Regions from separate parts of the Furfurilactobacillus rossiae genome, predicted to be linked through region 2. Evidence: predicted binding sites of a transcription regulator. Region 2 holds the regulator's gene; each other region holds the start of a gene.

Region 1 (3,376 bases), 510 kb from region 2:
GTTTTTACCGACATCTTCACCGAAGATTAACGTCTTGTCATCGTCGCTTAAGACCTGATCAAGTCCGTCAGTAATCGCTTGAATATAAGTTTTCGTAGCCATGATTACTTCGACTCCTTTGCTTCAAATTCGGCAATTTGTGCCTTGATGTTCGGAGTTGGTACTTCGAACGTGTTCTTTAACATTTCAACATTTGTTTGTTTAGGTTCTGCATCGGCAGCTTTCAAGTCAGCCTTGAACTGTGTCTTGCATTCGTCAACATAGTCGCTTTCCCGTTGATCGGACCAAAGCCCTTTATCTTCCAGTACCTTCCGCAAACGGATTAATGGGTCGTTATCATGCCAAGGTTTTTCTTCTTCTTTAGTACGGTAACGTGAAGGATCGTCACCGGCTGAGCTGTGGGCACCATAACGGTAAGTCAAGGTTTCAATCAATACTGGGCCATTGCCTGCCGCAGCGTATTCACGAGCAGCTTTAGCAACGGAGTAAACAGCCAAAATATCCATCCCGTCAACCTGAACAGAAGGCATCCCAGCAGCAACAGCCTTTTGAGCCAACGTTGTGGCAGCCGTTTGCTTCTTCCGTGGAACAGAAATTGCAAAGCCGTTATTTTGAATGATAGCAACTAATGGTGCTTGGAAGGCCCCAGCAAAGTTCAAGCCTTCATAAGTATCACCTTGCGAAGTCCCACCATCACCGGTGTAAACAAAGGCAACGTTGTTTTCACCGTTCTTCTTAATTCCTAAAGCAGCACCGGCAGCTTCTACGAATTGAGCACCGATAATAATTTGTGGCATCCATGCACGATACTTTGGATCATATTGATTACCCTTAACGTGACCACGTGACCATAAGAAGCCTTTTTCAACTGAACCACCGTGTTGAATCAGTTGTGGTAGGTCACGGTAAGCTGGGAACAAGAAATCCTGAGGTTCAAAAGCTGAGACACTGCCCATTTCACTGGCTTCTTCACCAGCCGTTGGAGCGTAGAACCCCAACCGACCTTGACGTGAAAAGCTCATGGTCTGCTCATGTAAAGCACGTTCCCAAACCATTTTCTTCATGAAATCAACCAATTGTTCATCACTAAAGGAGTCAAACACCTCTTGATTAACAACTTTGGCAGAACCGTCTAGAACTTGAACCATTTTGTATTCACTACCGAGATTTTCCTTAATCGCAGCAAAGTCTACAATTGGCTTAGATGAATCGTTGTTTGCCATAATGCACACATTCCTTTCTTTTTCTGATGACAGCTTCCATCCGCTCACTGTCTAAGACTTGCAACAAGCAAATGTATGCGCTTTCATCTTTCACCGACAATTGTAACGCTAGATAGAAATCGTTTGCAAGGGGTTTCATAATTGTTAAAAATCTCACAATTGTCCTTGACACAACCCATTTACTTGTGAAGTTTCTGAACATTTTTAGTGCTTTTTGTATAGCAACCAACCAATCGACCATAAAACGCTGTTACATAAACTTTTTCCCTGCTTATTAAATAGGCAATCCCGTTTTCATACTTCTTTCACGTTTCACATGCCAATATTTTTATACTTTGAAAACAATTTTAATAACTCTAAAATAAGTTTTCTTTGCGTTGGTTTTCACGAATCGTTGTTAGCTTACTTAACGGACATATCGGCCTTCAAAGGGCGAAGTATCAATACTTTGCGCTCATTTATTGACTTTCTATTTCTATTCATCTTTATGCTTAGCCGTTCCGAAATTTCTAGCGTATGGTACACTATTTGTTAGTAGTATATGAGGAGGAACAGCACGTGATATTAATGGACAACATTATTCGGGATGGTAACCCTACCTTACGTAAGTACGCTGACAAGGTAACCTTTCCGCTTAGTCAGGAATACCAACAACTTGCAAAGGACATGATGAAATATCTGGAAGTTAGTCAAAATCCGGACCTTGCTGAAAAGTACGGTCTCCGGGCAGGAGTCGGTTTAGCCGCCCCACAAGTGGACGTTTCCATTCAAATGGCAGCCGTCCTTGTACCCTCGCCTGTAGAACCAGATGATCCAGATAATCATGATGATGTCTTAAAAGCTGCCCAGGAAGCTCAAGACAACCCAGTCTTTAAGGATGTAATTATCAATCCCGTCATCGTTAGCCAATCTGTCCAGCTTGGCGCGCTGTCCGAAGGTGAAGGCTGCTTATCAGTGGATGAAGATAAACCCGGTTACGTGCCACGCGCTGACCGCATTACTTTACGCTATCAGGATGTCGACGGTAACGACCACAAAGTTCGGTTGAAGAATTATCCCGCCATTGTTTGTCAGCATGAAATTGATCATCTGCACGGTGTGTTGTTTTACGACCATATTAATAAGGAGCAACCCTTTGCGGCCGAAGAAAACACTCTGCTGATTGGCTAAGTACCTGGAGGTAAGTAATCATGGCATTTTCAGCATTAAACGATGATCTTATTGCCCAGCTAAACACCGCCTCAAGAAAATTAACAGCGTTGCTTGACGATCAATTACGACCGCTTAATCTCTCGGCAAGCAATTATTATCTCCTTTTAAAGATCGATGCCAAAACCGGTTTAACGCAGGATCAGTTGTATCGGCGGATTTACCTCAGTCCTAGCAATGTTACGCGACGATTAGATCAATTGATCAACTTAGGCTTTGTACGCAAGGTCAAGACGGCTACGGATCGACGAGCATGGCGTGTCTTGCTCACCAATGACGGGGCTCATTTGATTGACAAGATAAACGAGCAATTACAGCATGTTAATGACCTGACCTTTTCAGGTCTCAGCAGCACGGACTTAACCGCTTTGTCGACCATGTTGGATACAATCGACGACAACTTGAGTGAAAACTCGGTACATCATAATTAATGTGAACTAAAAAAATCCGTCTTGAATTAGCAATTATACTAATTCAAAACGGATTTTTGTTTCACTAGAAGTGTAAAGTTAACGTTTAAATGATGATTCTTAATGATTATCCTCGGCATTGGACGCTGGCATTTTTTCTGAAGGATTAAGTCGTTTAAGATCCTGTACATATTCAATGGTAGATTCATTCATTAAATAGGCTACATCAATGTGCAACTGCCCCTCAAATAACCACAAATCAGTCACAACAAACGTGGGGTGACTCGTCGATAACCGTTTGACATGATTTTTAACTGCATACTCGCCCAGCGCATTGTTTAATGGGCGCCTTAAAGTTGGCAGTTGATCCGCTTGCAAATTATCAGCGGTGATACTGAATTCAAAAGCCATCACGCCGCGACCCCACACGTCAGCCACAGTGTCAGACGCCGTAAAATGATTTTGGTTTTGACTCAAGGTGTGTTCGTCAGCCAACTGATTCAACGCACTCTTCATGGCGCTTTCTGTCGTCGC
Region 2 (3,376 bases):
TAAAACGCCGCGAATTGAGGCTTGGTAGCCGTAACCGTTGTTTGCCTCAAAATCGTGTTGCGTTTGGTCGTAAGCATTTAGCAAACGTTTGTAAGCGTCACTTTGATGATCAGCAGTGGGATCGGCAATTTGCTGTTCCAATTCGCGCAGTTGTCGTTCTTGTTGCTGCTGGGTGGCAAAAACCGTCAGCATTTCATCCCACACAGTGTTGTCTGAATCGAGTCCGGCATCTTGTGGCAAATATCCGATGGTCATGCCTTTGGCAACCGATATCGTACCTTCGTCGGGATCATTAATACCAGCGATAATCTTAAGCAAGGTGGACTTGCCGGCGCCATTTCGACCAACCAGCCCCACGCGGCCGTGGTCTTCAATTGTCATGGAAACATGTTCAAACAATGTGTCCGCACCAAAACGGCGGGCGACCTGTTGAACCTGAAGAACTAACATATGCGTACTCCTTCATTTGAATTAGTTAAACACTATTTTAGCATGTTCGGTGCGGCGACACTATGTTGAGCTGGCAGTGAGCAGAAAACACACATTTGAAATGGTCAGAAGTGCCACAGATTGTGAAGAATGATATTTTCGTCGTTGTGATTAAGCTAACAAGACCGCCTGTTTTACCTTTTTTGAAACAGGTATAAAAGCTTCTGTAGTTGCTAGTTTTACCCCGGCATTTTACGAAATGCCCTTGCCAGTTTGTGAAATGCCCGAAGACTGGTATGAAATATGCTTCACAATAACCGTCCTTATGCTATAATTTACGTATAGTTTATTTTCACAAACAAATGTAGGATTAAAAGGAGTGAACCGCTGTGGCTGAACAACGAATTCCACGCGCGACAGCAAAAAGGCTGCCGATTTATTACCGTTACTTAAATATTTTACTGGATGCGGATAAAACGCGCGTTTCGTCCACTGAGCTGTCTGAGGCTGTTAAAGTCGATTCAGCGACGATTCGCCGTGATTTCTCTTACTTTGGCGCATTGGGCAAACGTGGTTATGGGTACGATGTGCCTAAACTGATCGAATTCTTTAAAAAGATTCTCAATCAGGATCAATTGACTAATGTCGCATTGGTCGGGGTTGGTAATCTTGGGCATGCGTTGCTCAACTTTAATTTTCATCAAAACAGTAATGTTCGAATCAGTGCTGCGTTTGATGTTAATGACAATATCGTCAACACGGTTCAAAGTGGTGTCCCGATTTATCCGTTGTCAGAAATGGGTAAACAATTGCGTGATCAACAGATCGCCATTGCAATTATTACGGTGCCAGAAAACACGGCGCAAGAGGTCACTGATGAACTGGCAAAGGCCGATGTACGTGGAATCTTGAACTTTACGCCACGACGGTTGTCTGTTCCTGATACCATTCGGGTTCAAAATGTTGATTTGACCAATGAGCTTCAAACCTTAATTTATTTTATTGATAATTATGGTGAGTTGTTAGGCGGGAACGAAAAGTCTCAGGATTAATTAGAAAACTGAATTATTGCTTCTTGAATAGGCGTTTGGGTGTTAGTCAGACAAAAATGGTTTGACTGATTCTCCAAACGCCTTTTGTGATGCGGTTTCTAAGACAGCTGACAAACTTTTTGACTAAGTTTGACCAAAACACTTGCATTCATAAACGGGCATGGTTATTATAGAGCATGTTGTTAGCACTTAACGTGTAAGAGTGCTAAAAGCATTCAATTTCAACGAAATTATTGGAGGGATTAACGTGTTAAAACCATTAGGAGATCGCGTTATTTTACAGGCTGCTGAAGAAGAAGAACAAACTGTTGGCGGCATTGTGCTTGCCAGCAACGCTCAAGAAAAGCCAACCACTGGGAAGGTTATCTCAGTTGGTGAAGGCCGCGTCTTAGACAATGGTACAAAGGTTGCACCATCTGTTAAGGAAGGCGACACCGTTATGTTTGATAAGTACGCCGGCACAGCAGTATCGTACGAGGGCAATGATTACCTCGTTCTCCATGAAAAAGACATTGTCGCAGTTGTGGACTAGTTAAAGTTTACAGTACGTTTGAACAATAAAAGAAAATCACAATAAATTACAGTTGAGGTGGAAATTCACAATGGCTAAAGATTTAAAGTTTTCTGAAGATGCCCGCAGCGCAATGCTTGCCGGTGTTGATAAATTAGCAAACACAGTTAAAACGACCCTTGGACCTAAAGGCCGCAACGTTGTTTTGGAACAAAGTTATGGTTCACCTACCATCACTAACGATGGTGTCACAATTGCCAAAGCGGTTGAATTGTCAGACCACTTTGAAAATATGGGTGCTAAGCTAGTTGCTGAAGTTGCTTCCAAGACCAACGACATCGCTGGTGATGGCACAACGACTGCTACTGTTTTAACCCAATCCATCGTTAACGAAGGGATGAAGAACGTTACCGCTGGTGCTAACCCTGTTGGTATCCGGACTGGGATTGAAAAAGCAACGTCTGCCGCTGTCGATGCTTTGCACAAGATGAGCCACGATGTTAAGACTAAGTCTGATATTGCACAAATTGCGTCAATTTCAGCCGCTGATCCAGAAGTTGGTAAGTTAATTGCTGACGCTATGGAAAAGGTTGGTAACGATGGTGTTATTACCATTGAAGAATCCAAGGGAATTGAAACAACTTCTGATGTCGTTGAAGGGATGCAGTTTGACCGTGGATACATGAGTCAATACATGGTTACTGACAATGACAAGATGGAAGCTGACTTGGACAACCCTTACATCTTGATTACAGATAAGAAGATTGCCAACATTCAAGACATTTTGCCATTGTTGCAATCTGTTGTTGAACAAGGCCGTGCATTACTTATCATTGCTGATGATATTACTGGTGAAGCTTTACCAACGCTTGTTTTGAACAAGATGCGTGGGACATTCAATGTTGTTGCTGTTAAGGCACCTGGTTTTGGTGACCGTCGTAAGGCACAACTTGAAGATATTGCTGCTTTGACAGGTGGTACTGTTATCACTGATGACCTTGGTCTGAACCTGAAGGACACAACTGTTGATCAGTTGGGTCAAGCTGGTAAGATCACGATCACTAAGGACAACACAACCATTGTTGAAGGTGCTGGCGACAAGGCTGCTGTTGACGAACGTGTTGCAAACATCAAGTCTGAATTAGAAGCAACAACTTCTGACTTCGACAAGGAAAAGTTGCAAGAACGTTTGGCTAAGTTATCAGGCGGTGTTGCACGGATTAACGTCGGTGCTGCTACTGAAACCGAATTGAAAGAACGCCGTTACCGGATTGAAGATGCCTTGAACGCAACGCGTGCCGCTGTTGAAGAAGGCTTTGTATCAGGTGGTGGTACTGCATTGGTTAACGCTATCGGTGCTGTGGCCGACCTGAAAGAAGAAGGA
Region 3 (3,376 bases), 400 kb from region 2:
GGAGCCATCACAAAGTTATTAGGCCTTATTGGGATCAGCCGTCAGGCCTATCATAAAGGTTTGAATCGTTCAGAGACTGCTTGGGAGCAGCGAGACCGAGCACTTAAGGAACGAACACAGTATTGGTTCGATTTTCATCACCAAGGTATCGGAGCTGGAAATCTCTTGATCAATCTCCAACATGATAAATTGATTGACTTCCCAGTTACGATAAAAATGGTTCGTCGTGTGATGCGTGAACTCGGACTGAAATGTCAAATTCGGGTTAAGAAACATCATCGACGTAAAGAAAGTGAGCAGTATATCTTAGACAACGTGCTCAACCAGGACTTTGACGTGGAGGTGCCCAATGAGGTCTGGCTGTCTGATTCAACAGAGTTAACGTACGGCGTAAACGGCCAGTACAAGATGCGCTTAAGTGGCGTCATGGACCTCTATGGACGCCGATTGTTGTCTTACAATCTTAGCGTTACTGAGACTGCGGCAGCGGAGATTCAAGTTTTTCACCGTGCGTTTGAGGCATCTGGCGATGTTCATCCACTGGTGCATACGGATCGTGGCCCAGCGTACACAGCCGGAGCATTTAATAACTTTTTAAGTCGTCATCATGTCCCGAGAAGCATGTCTCGTCCAGGAACACCATATGATAACGCCCCAATGGAACGCTGGTGGAATGAGTTCAAACTTCGCTGGATGGATCGTCATCCGCTGGCAAAGACCTACCAAGAGCTCGTGGAGTTGGTTGAAGACGGCATCGAATACTTCAATCATCATAATCGTTCGGCACAAAGAAACGGCCTCACTCCAGATGAATACTGGAATGAAGCCGTTTAGAGACAAACAAAAGTTTATATTATTTCATCTGTCAACTTGACAGGGCCTAGTGCAAACAGTGAAAGATCCTTTTTTGTCTCGATAAATGCTGTTCGATGTAAATTAATGCGTCATTTATTTCTTTGTTTTTCGTTTTAATGTTGTTAATTCTGTTTAATGAATCAGCTAACGCTTCTTGTTTTTGAGGTTTGACGACGTTAATAACAGGGACTTTAGGTTTAACTTCGGAGCTCTGCACAACGTCTGCGTTGATCATATATCGATCAATCTCACGTTGCACAATCAACCGTAATAATGTAACTGAGGCCTGAGAACGTTCACCTTCTGCGTTGCCGGCGGGGCCAAAGTTGGGCCGGGCGTTTTGTTGGGCAGCCGGATAGCCACAACAAACAAAACCGATAGCTTGTTTGTCATACATGATCGAGAGACGACTGACTGAGAAGTGTTCGTCAATATGAACGGCTTTATTTTGTGGCACCTCATTACAGGTTGCTTCATCACCCTTAAAGGTAGAAAAAAGCGAAAAACCATACAGATTTGTTAAAGTATTCCCTTGTAAATCCGTTACGGTGGCGATGCTGCCGGTTGCCTGTGAAAAATTGGCCAGCAACTTATTAAGCTGATGCGTTCGATCAGCAGTTAATACTTGTGCAAGAAAGTTATTCATATATATCCGCCCTACTTTTTATCTCTTGTCAAATAAGTGACCCTGCAAAACCACTAAACATGATGCAAGGGCAGTTACAGCCTTGTAAATAGTTGAACAATGATAACCGATTTTTGTGTAAGGGATTTCATTGCCGTTACTGTGCTGTTCTTGTTGCCACACTGATTATATCAAGGAATTTAATACTTCACCATGTGTGATTTTTTAGACATGGCATTAAAGTATAACAAATCTTCGTTACTGTAAATGTGTACCAAGTAACCATATTACACGCGTGACTCGCGTGAAGGAGGAAACATTTATGGATAGAGAAGCACTTGGTTTAATCGAAACGCGTGGTTTGATCGCGTCGATTGAAGCGGCTGACGCCATGGTAAAAGCTGCCAACGTTAAACTCGTTGGACAGGAAAAAATCGGTAAGGGATTGATCACGGTGATGGTTCGCGGTGATGTTGGTGCTGTTAAAGCAGCTGTTGACGCAGGCGTTGCAGCAGCGGAAGACATCGGTGAAGTTGTTTCGAATTATGTTATTCCACGGCCTCATCAAGATGTTGAAACTTTGTTACCACAATCAAATAAATAGGTGGGTGAATAAGTTATGGCTGATACTGATGAATTAGTCAATCAAGTGATGGGAAAGTTGCTCAACAAAGCCAATGCTGGCACAACTGTTGACACGAAACCAACACAATCAGGATTGACTGAATTTGTAGGTACTGCCCCAGTCGGTGACACGATTGGGATGGTAATTGCAAACGTTGATAGTGGTTTGTCCGAAAACCTTCATTTACAAAAGCAATTCCGTTCACTCGGAATTCTTTCGGCACGTACCGGTGGTGGTCCACAGATCATGTCTATGGATGAAGCCGTTAAGGCAACCAATACGCAAGTAGTAAGCATTCAAATGCCTCGTGATACAAAGGGCGGTGCTGGACACGGGTCTTTGATTATTGTCGGTGGTGACGATGTTTCTGATGTTCGTCGTGCGATTGAAGTGGCTTTGGCTGCTGTTCCAACTCACTTCGGAGATGTTTACAACAGCCCAGCAGGGCACTTGGAATTGCAATACACCGCTCGGGCTAGTGAAGCAGCTCACTTCGCATTTAATGCACCAATTGGTAAGGCGTACGGCTTGATTGCCGGTGCTCCAGCCGGAATTGGTGTCGTGATGGGTGATACTGCTTTGAAGGCAGCTAATGTCGATGTGCTTTCATTCGCGTCACCTGCGTATGGAACAAGTTTTTCAAACGAAGGGATTCTGCATATCTCTGGTGATTCTGGAGCAGTCCGTCAAGCAGTTGTTGCAGCCCGTGAAGTGGGCTTGGATCTGCTGGGAACACTTGCTGGGAAACCAAAGAATGACTTTCCTTCATACATTTAGGTGAGAGGAGATACACCAATGAAGCGTCAAAAAAGGTTTGAAGCTTTGGAAAAGCGTCCAATTCACTTGGACGGATTTGTTAAGGAATGGCCTGAAGAAGGATTCGTTGCCCTTGAAGGACCTAACGATCCAAAGCCAAGCATTAAAATTGAAAATGGTGTTGTAACCGAACTGGACAGCAAAAAACGTGAAGACTTTGATCTGATCGATATGTATATTGCTGACCACGGGATTGACAAGAGCAATGCTGAACATGTTACGAGTATGGATTCTAACAAGTTGGCAAATATGCTTTGTGATCCTAATGTTCCTCGTGAAAAAATCATTCCTCTGACAACTGGGATGACTCCAGCAAAAGCAGTGGATGTCATCAGTAAAATGAACTTTGTTGAAATGATGATGGCTACACAGAAGATGCGCCCACGTCGGACACCCGCAACGCAGTGTCACGTAACCAACTTGCGTGATGATCCTGTACAAATTGCAGCTGATGC
Region 4 (3,376 bases), 420 kb from region 2:
CTCGAATCGTGGTCAATAATGACCGTTCAGATAACGGCTTCACCAAATAACCCACTGCACCTATTTGGCTTGCTGTTTCAGTATCTTCGTCATCACTGTAAGCAGATAGATACACAATAGAATGGCTCAAATGATCAGCTAAAATTTTTTTACCTGCTTTGAGACCATCCAACAATGGCATTCGAATGTCCATAATGACTAAATCAGGCTTTTCTTTCTGGCAGATATCGATTGCTTCAAAACCATCGCTACCTTCACCGACAACCTGATAGCCAGCATTTTCTACAATATCGCGAATATCCATTCTCGTGATGGGTTCATCGTCCACGATTGCGATTCGTTCGTTCATGATTTTTACCCCTCGTTGCTCATTTGTTCCGATACAATTACTTATATAGATAAATTATAAAGTGACCGTCTTAGTGACGTCAATCACATAAAACTACGATTCAAAATATCGGTTACATCAGCAACAGTAGGTTTCCTCGGATTTGCAACTGTCGTTCCGTCTTTAAGCGCTGCAGCTGAGATTTCGGCTTTAGTTGATTCAAATAAATCTTTGCTAATCCCATACTCTGAAAAGCTAGCAGGCATTTTCAATACCTTTCTTAAACAAATAATATTGTCAATTAGGCCCTGCACAGCAAGCTTCGGATTGGCCGCATTAATGTTGATAAGGCGAGCCAAATTTGCATACTTAGTAGCTGCCCGATTTGGTTCTTTCCAGAATCCATCATTCATTTCCGCATTATAAGCAATAATATTAGGCATCAAAATTGTATTTAAACGTCCATGGGGAATGTGGTAACGTGCGCCGGCAGCATGAGCAATACCATGATTTAACCCAAGGTTGACCATGTTAAACGCCATTCCTGCAATACAAGAAGCATCATGCATCTTCTGGCGAGCTTCCATGTCATCACCGTTTTCACTAACACGCGGTAAATATTCAAAAACCATTTGGAATCCCTTTTCCGCCAACGCGTCAGAAAAATCATTCGCATTGATTGAAACATAGGCTTCCAAGCAGTGCGTCAAAACATCCATCCCGGTATCTACTGTGATATTTTGGGGTGCCGACAAAACCAAGTTGGCATCCAATACCGCGACCTTTGGTAAAATATCATCAGTAACTAGTGGGTACTTAACACCTTTTTCTGCATTAGTAATAACCGCAAAATTGGTGACTTCTGAACCAGTACCACTCGTTGTAGGAATGGCAATCAAATCCAGCTGTGGACTATCTTCGGCCATCTTCTGAGCAAAATATTTCATTGCCTTTGCGGCATCAATCGCTGAACCACCGCCAACAGCGACCAAGAGTGTTGCCTTAAATGACTGAAGTGCTTTAATGCCCTCCACCACTTTTGTAATTGGTGGGTCCGGCTGAATGTCAGAAAAAATGCTCAATTCATTTTTGACATTCAAATGCTTGGTTATCTGATCAAGTGCACCGGATTTCACCATAAATGGATCAGTAACAAGAAAAATGCGCTGACTATCAATCTTCTCCAGTCCAGCTAATGCATTATCACCGGTCCAAATTTGTGTTCCAAATTGAATTGTTTCCAATGATGTTACCTCCTTCATTATTCTTCCAAATTAATGCAAATAAAAAATGAAAAAAGAGGCTTTTGAGCACACTTAAAAAGTATGTTCTAAAGCCTCTTTGCTTAACTGTACGCCATTGTACAAGATATTCAGTTTTATTTACCCTTTAATGATAGCGCTTACAGAAGCTGTGGTCAATATCATTGTTAATAAATACACAAAAATGCCGCAGTCCCCTGCGGCATCCCATAAACACCATTGTTTATGTTAAAAAGCACATCATTGTGCCTGTTCGTCGAATTTATGGATACCCTACCTACTCCACGAGATAATGTACCCGCCCAAGCATCCTACTAAAAAGACCTGGCTTATAGTGCTAAACACTAATCACAGTGGCGGGACCGTGCCGGATTCTCACCGGACTTCCATTTAGTAAGCGCTTCTATTCAATTCACAAGCCGAGTATAACAAATTATTTTTTGATTTACCATTATGCAAACTGAACTGATAATCAAATAAACTCTCTTTTAACATTGAAAAACAGACTATGTGGGCCTACTTCTATAAAAATGATTCTAATAGCATCTTTACTTTTGACTTTATTAGTAGCTGAATACGTAATATAAGCCTAACTATTTGCGGTGCTGAAAGCCTAATTTCACTGCCCTTGAAAATCAAAATCGATCATTCTGTGCCTTTTTTCAACAGGTACCCGTCTGACAACATTACATTAGTCACTTCATTGAAAAAATTTCGATCTACCTCTTCAACAATAATTTACCACGCTATTAGACTCTCGTAACCACAACCAAATCATAAATTACATTTGCCTAAAAGGAATGAGCCCTTCTTGCATCAAAATCTTCTCAGCAAAATAAATAGGTCCAGTATGTTGAATATATGGTAAATCAGTATCGATGCGTTCTCGAAATGGATCAACAAGTTTTTGTGCATCTGCTCTAGACAAATGTCCTTCTTCGCTTATGAAATCAATCATTTCGTTAAAGAAATCTCGATTAACCTCTTCTTTAATTGTTAAACTCATTTTCATTTTCCTCCTTCGTTAACTGTTTAATAGTTACTGTTTTTATTTGATTACAAATATGTTGCGAAATGAGTGCCAGTTGATCGTACCGACGTTCAAATTTTGAATTAGAAATTAAGTCTTTAAAACCCTCAATACTCATTGTTCTTTGATATTTCTTTAATGCATCGGTAATCTTACCATCTGCAACAGGTCCGTATTCAACTTCAATCGTTCGCTTCATGTTGGACATAGTCCTATTCTTTAAAATCTCCTGCGCCCATTCTTCATTACAGAGCGCAAACTCTTTTGAAATGGTCTCATCTAATAGACCCTCATCAAATCTAACGGTGACTAAAGCAGGCAAAGTACCTTTTCCTGTTATTCCCAATCTAAATTGTCGAGAAGCCGATAATCTTGCCCAACGAACTGCCTGACCCCTATTAGAAGTCAAATAGAAGGCAAGTCCAAAATCTTCTTTAGATTTCTTATTCCAATTAGACACGACACCATTTTTCTGAATACTCAGTGCATTGTCCCAAGTTGTACCGTGATACCAAATTACATGCTTTTTATAATACATATTCGAATGTGGGTCAATTGATAGCAATCATTCGCACCCGCAATATTCTGATGATAGAAATTGCGCCCTTTGATATATTTAACGGGCTCATCTATCAGGCCCATTATATCATCTACATACGCAATTCACCCCCGATAAAAACGTTTAACCAGTCAATACTTTTGGTTTAAGCACAAACAAATTTTTGAAGCTTATTAATCTTCCCAAATACAAAAAAA

What was found. The regulator Rex, encoded in region 2, represses fermentation and respiration genes when NADH is low (regulators of the CRP and FNR family bind a similar motif). The targets are predictions, from matches to a motif close to TTGTGAANTANTTCACAA.
Region 1: pdhA (pyruvate dehydrogenase (acetyl-transferring) E1 component subunit alpha) is a predicted target of Rex. The motif match lies at 1,365-1,382, and genes of this name have one in related genera.
Region 3: LROSL1_RS08205 (BMC domain-containing protein) is a predicted target of Rex. The motif match lies at 1,584-1,601, and genes of this name have one in related genera.
Region 4: LROSL1_RS08080 (1-propanol dehydrogenase PduQ) is a predicted target of Rex. The motif match lies at 1,755-1,772, and genes of this name have one in related genera.

The regions. Positions count from the first base shown of each region.
Region 1 is NZ_CP040586.1:1,600,548-1,603,923, forward strand. It holds gene LROSL1_RS07615 (alpha-ketoacid dehydrogenase subunit beta) at 1-102, opposite strand, end outside; gene pdhA (pyruvate dehydrogenase (acetyl-transferring) E1 component subunit alpha) at 105-1,223, opposite strand; gene LROSL1_RS07625 (peptide deformylase) at 1,782-2,393, shown strand; gene LROSL1_RS07630 (MarR family winged helix-turn-helix transcriptional regulator) at 2,414-2,863, shown strand; gene LROSL1_RS07635 (hypothetical protein) at 2,963-3,376, opposite strand, start outside.
Region 2 is NZ_CP040586.1:2,112,263-2,115,638, reverse strand. It holds gene LROSL1_RS10245 (ABC-F family ATP-binding cassette domain-containing protein) at 1-450, opposite strand, end outside; gene LROSL1_RS10240 (redox-sensing transcriptional repressor Rex) at 819-1,481, shown strand; gene groES (co-chaperone GroES) at 1,729-2,013, shown strand; gene groL (chaperonin GroEL) at 2,084-3,376, shown strand, end outside.
Region 3 is NZ_CP040586.1:1,714,987-1,718,362, reverse strand. It holds gene LROSL1_RS08215 (IS3 family transposase) at 1-834, shown strand, start outside; gene LROSL1_RS08210 (hypothetical protein) at 881-1,501, opposite strand; gene LROSL1_RS08205 (BMC domain-containing protein) at 1,803-2,084, shown strand; gene pduB (propanediol utilization microcompartment protein PduB) at 2,100-2,882, shown strand; gene LROSL1_RS08195 (propanediol/glycerol family dehydratase large subunit) at 2,901-3,376, shown strand, end outside.
Region 4 is NZ_CP040586.1:1,695,283-1,698,658, forward strand. It holds gene LROSL1_RS08075 (ANTAR domain-containing response regulator) at 1-349, opposite strand, end outside; gene LROSL1_RS08080 (1-propanol dehydrogenase PduQ) at 433-1,572, opposite strand; adenosylcobalamin (AdoCbl) riboswitch at 1,854-2,003, opposite strand; gene LROSL1_RS08085 (hypothetical protein) at 2,372-2,596, opposite strand; gene LROSL1_RS08090 (DUF3990 domain-containing protein) at 2,580-3,185, opposite strand.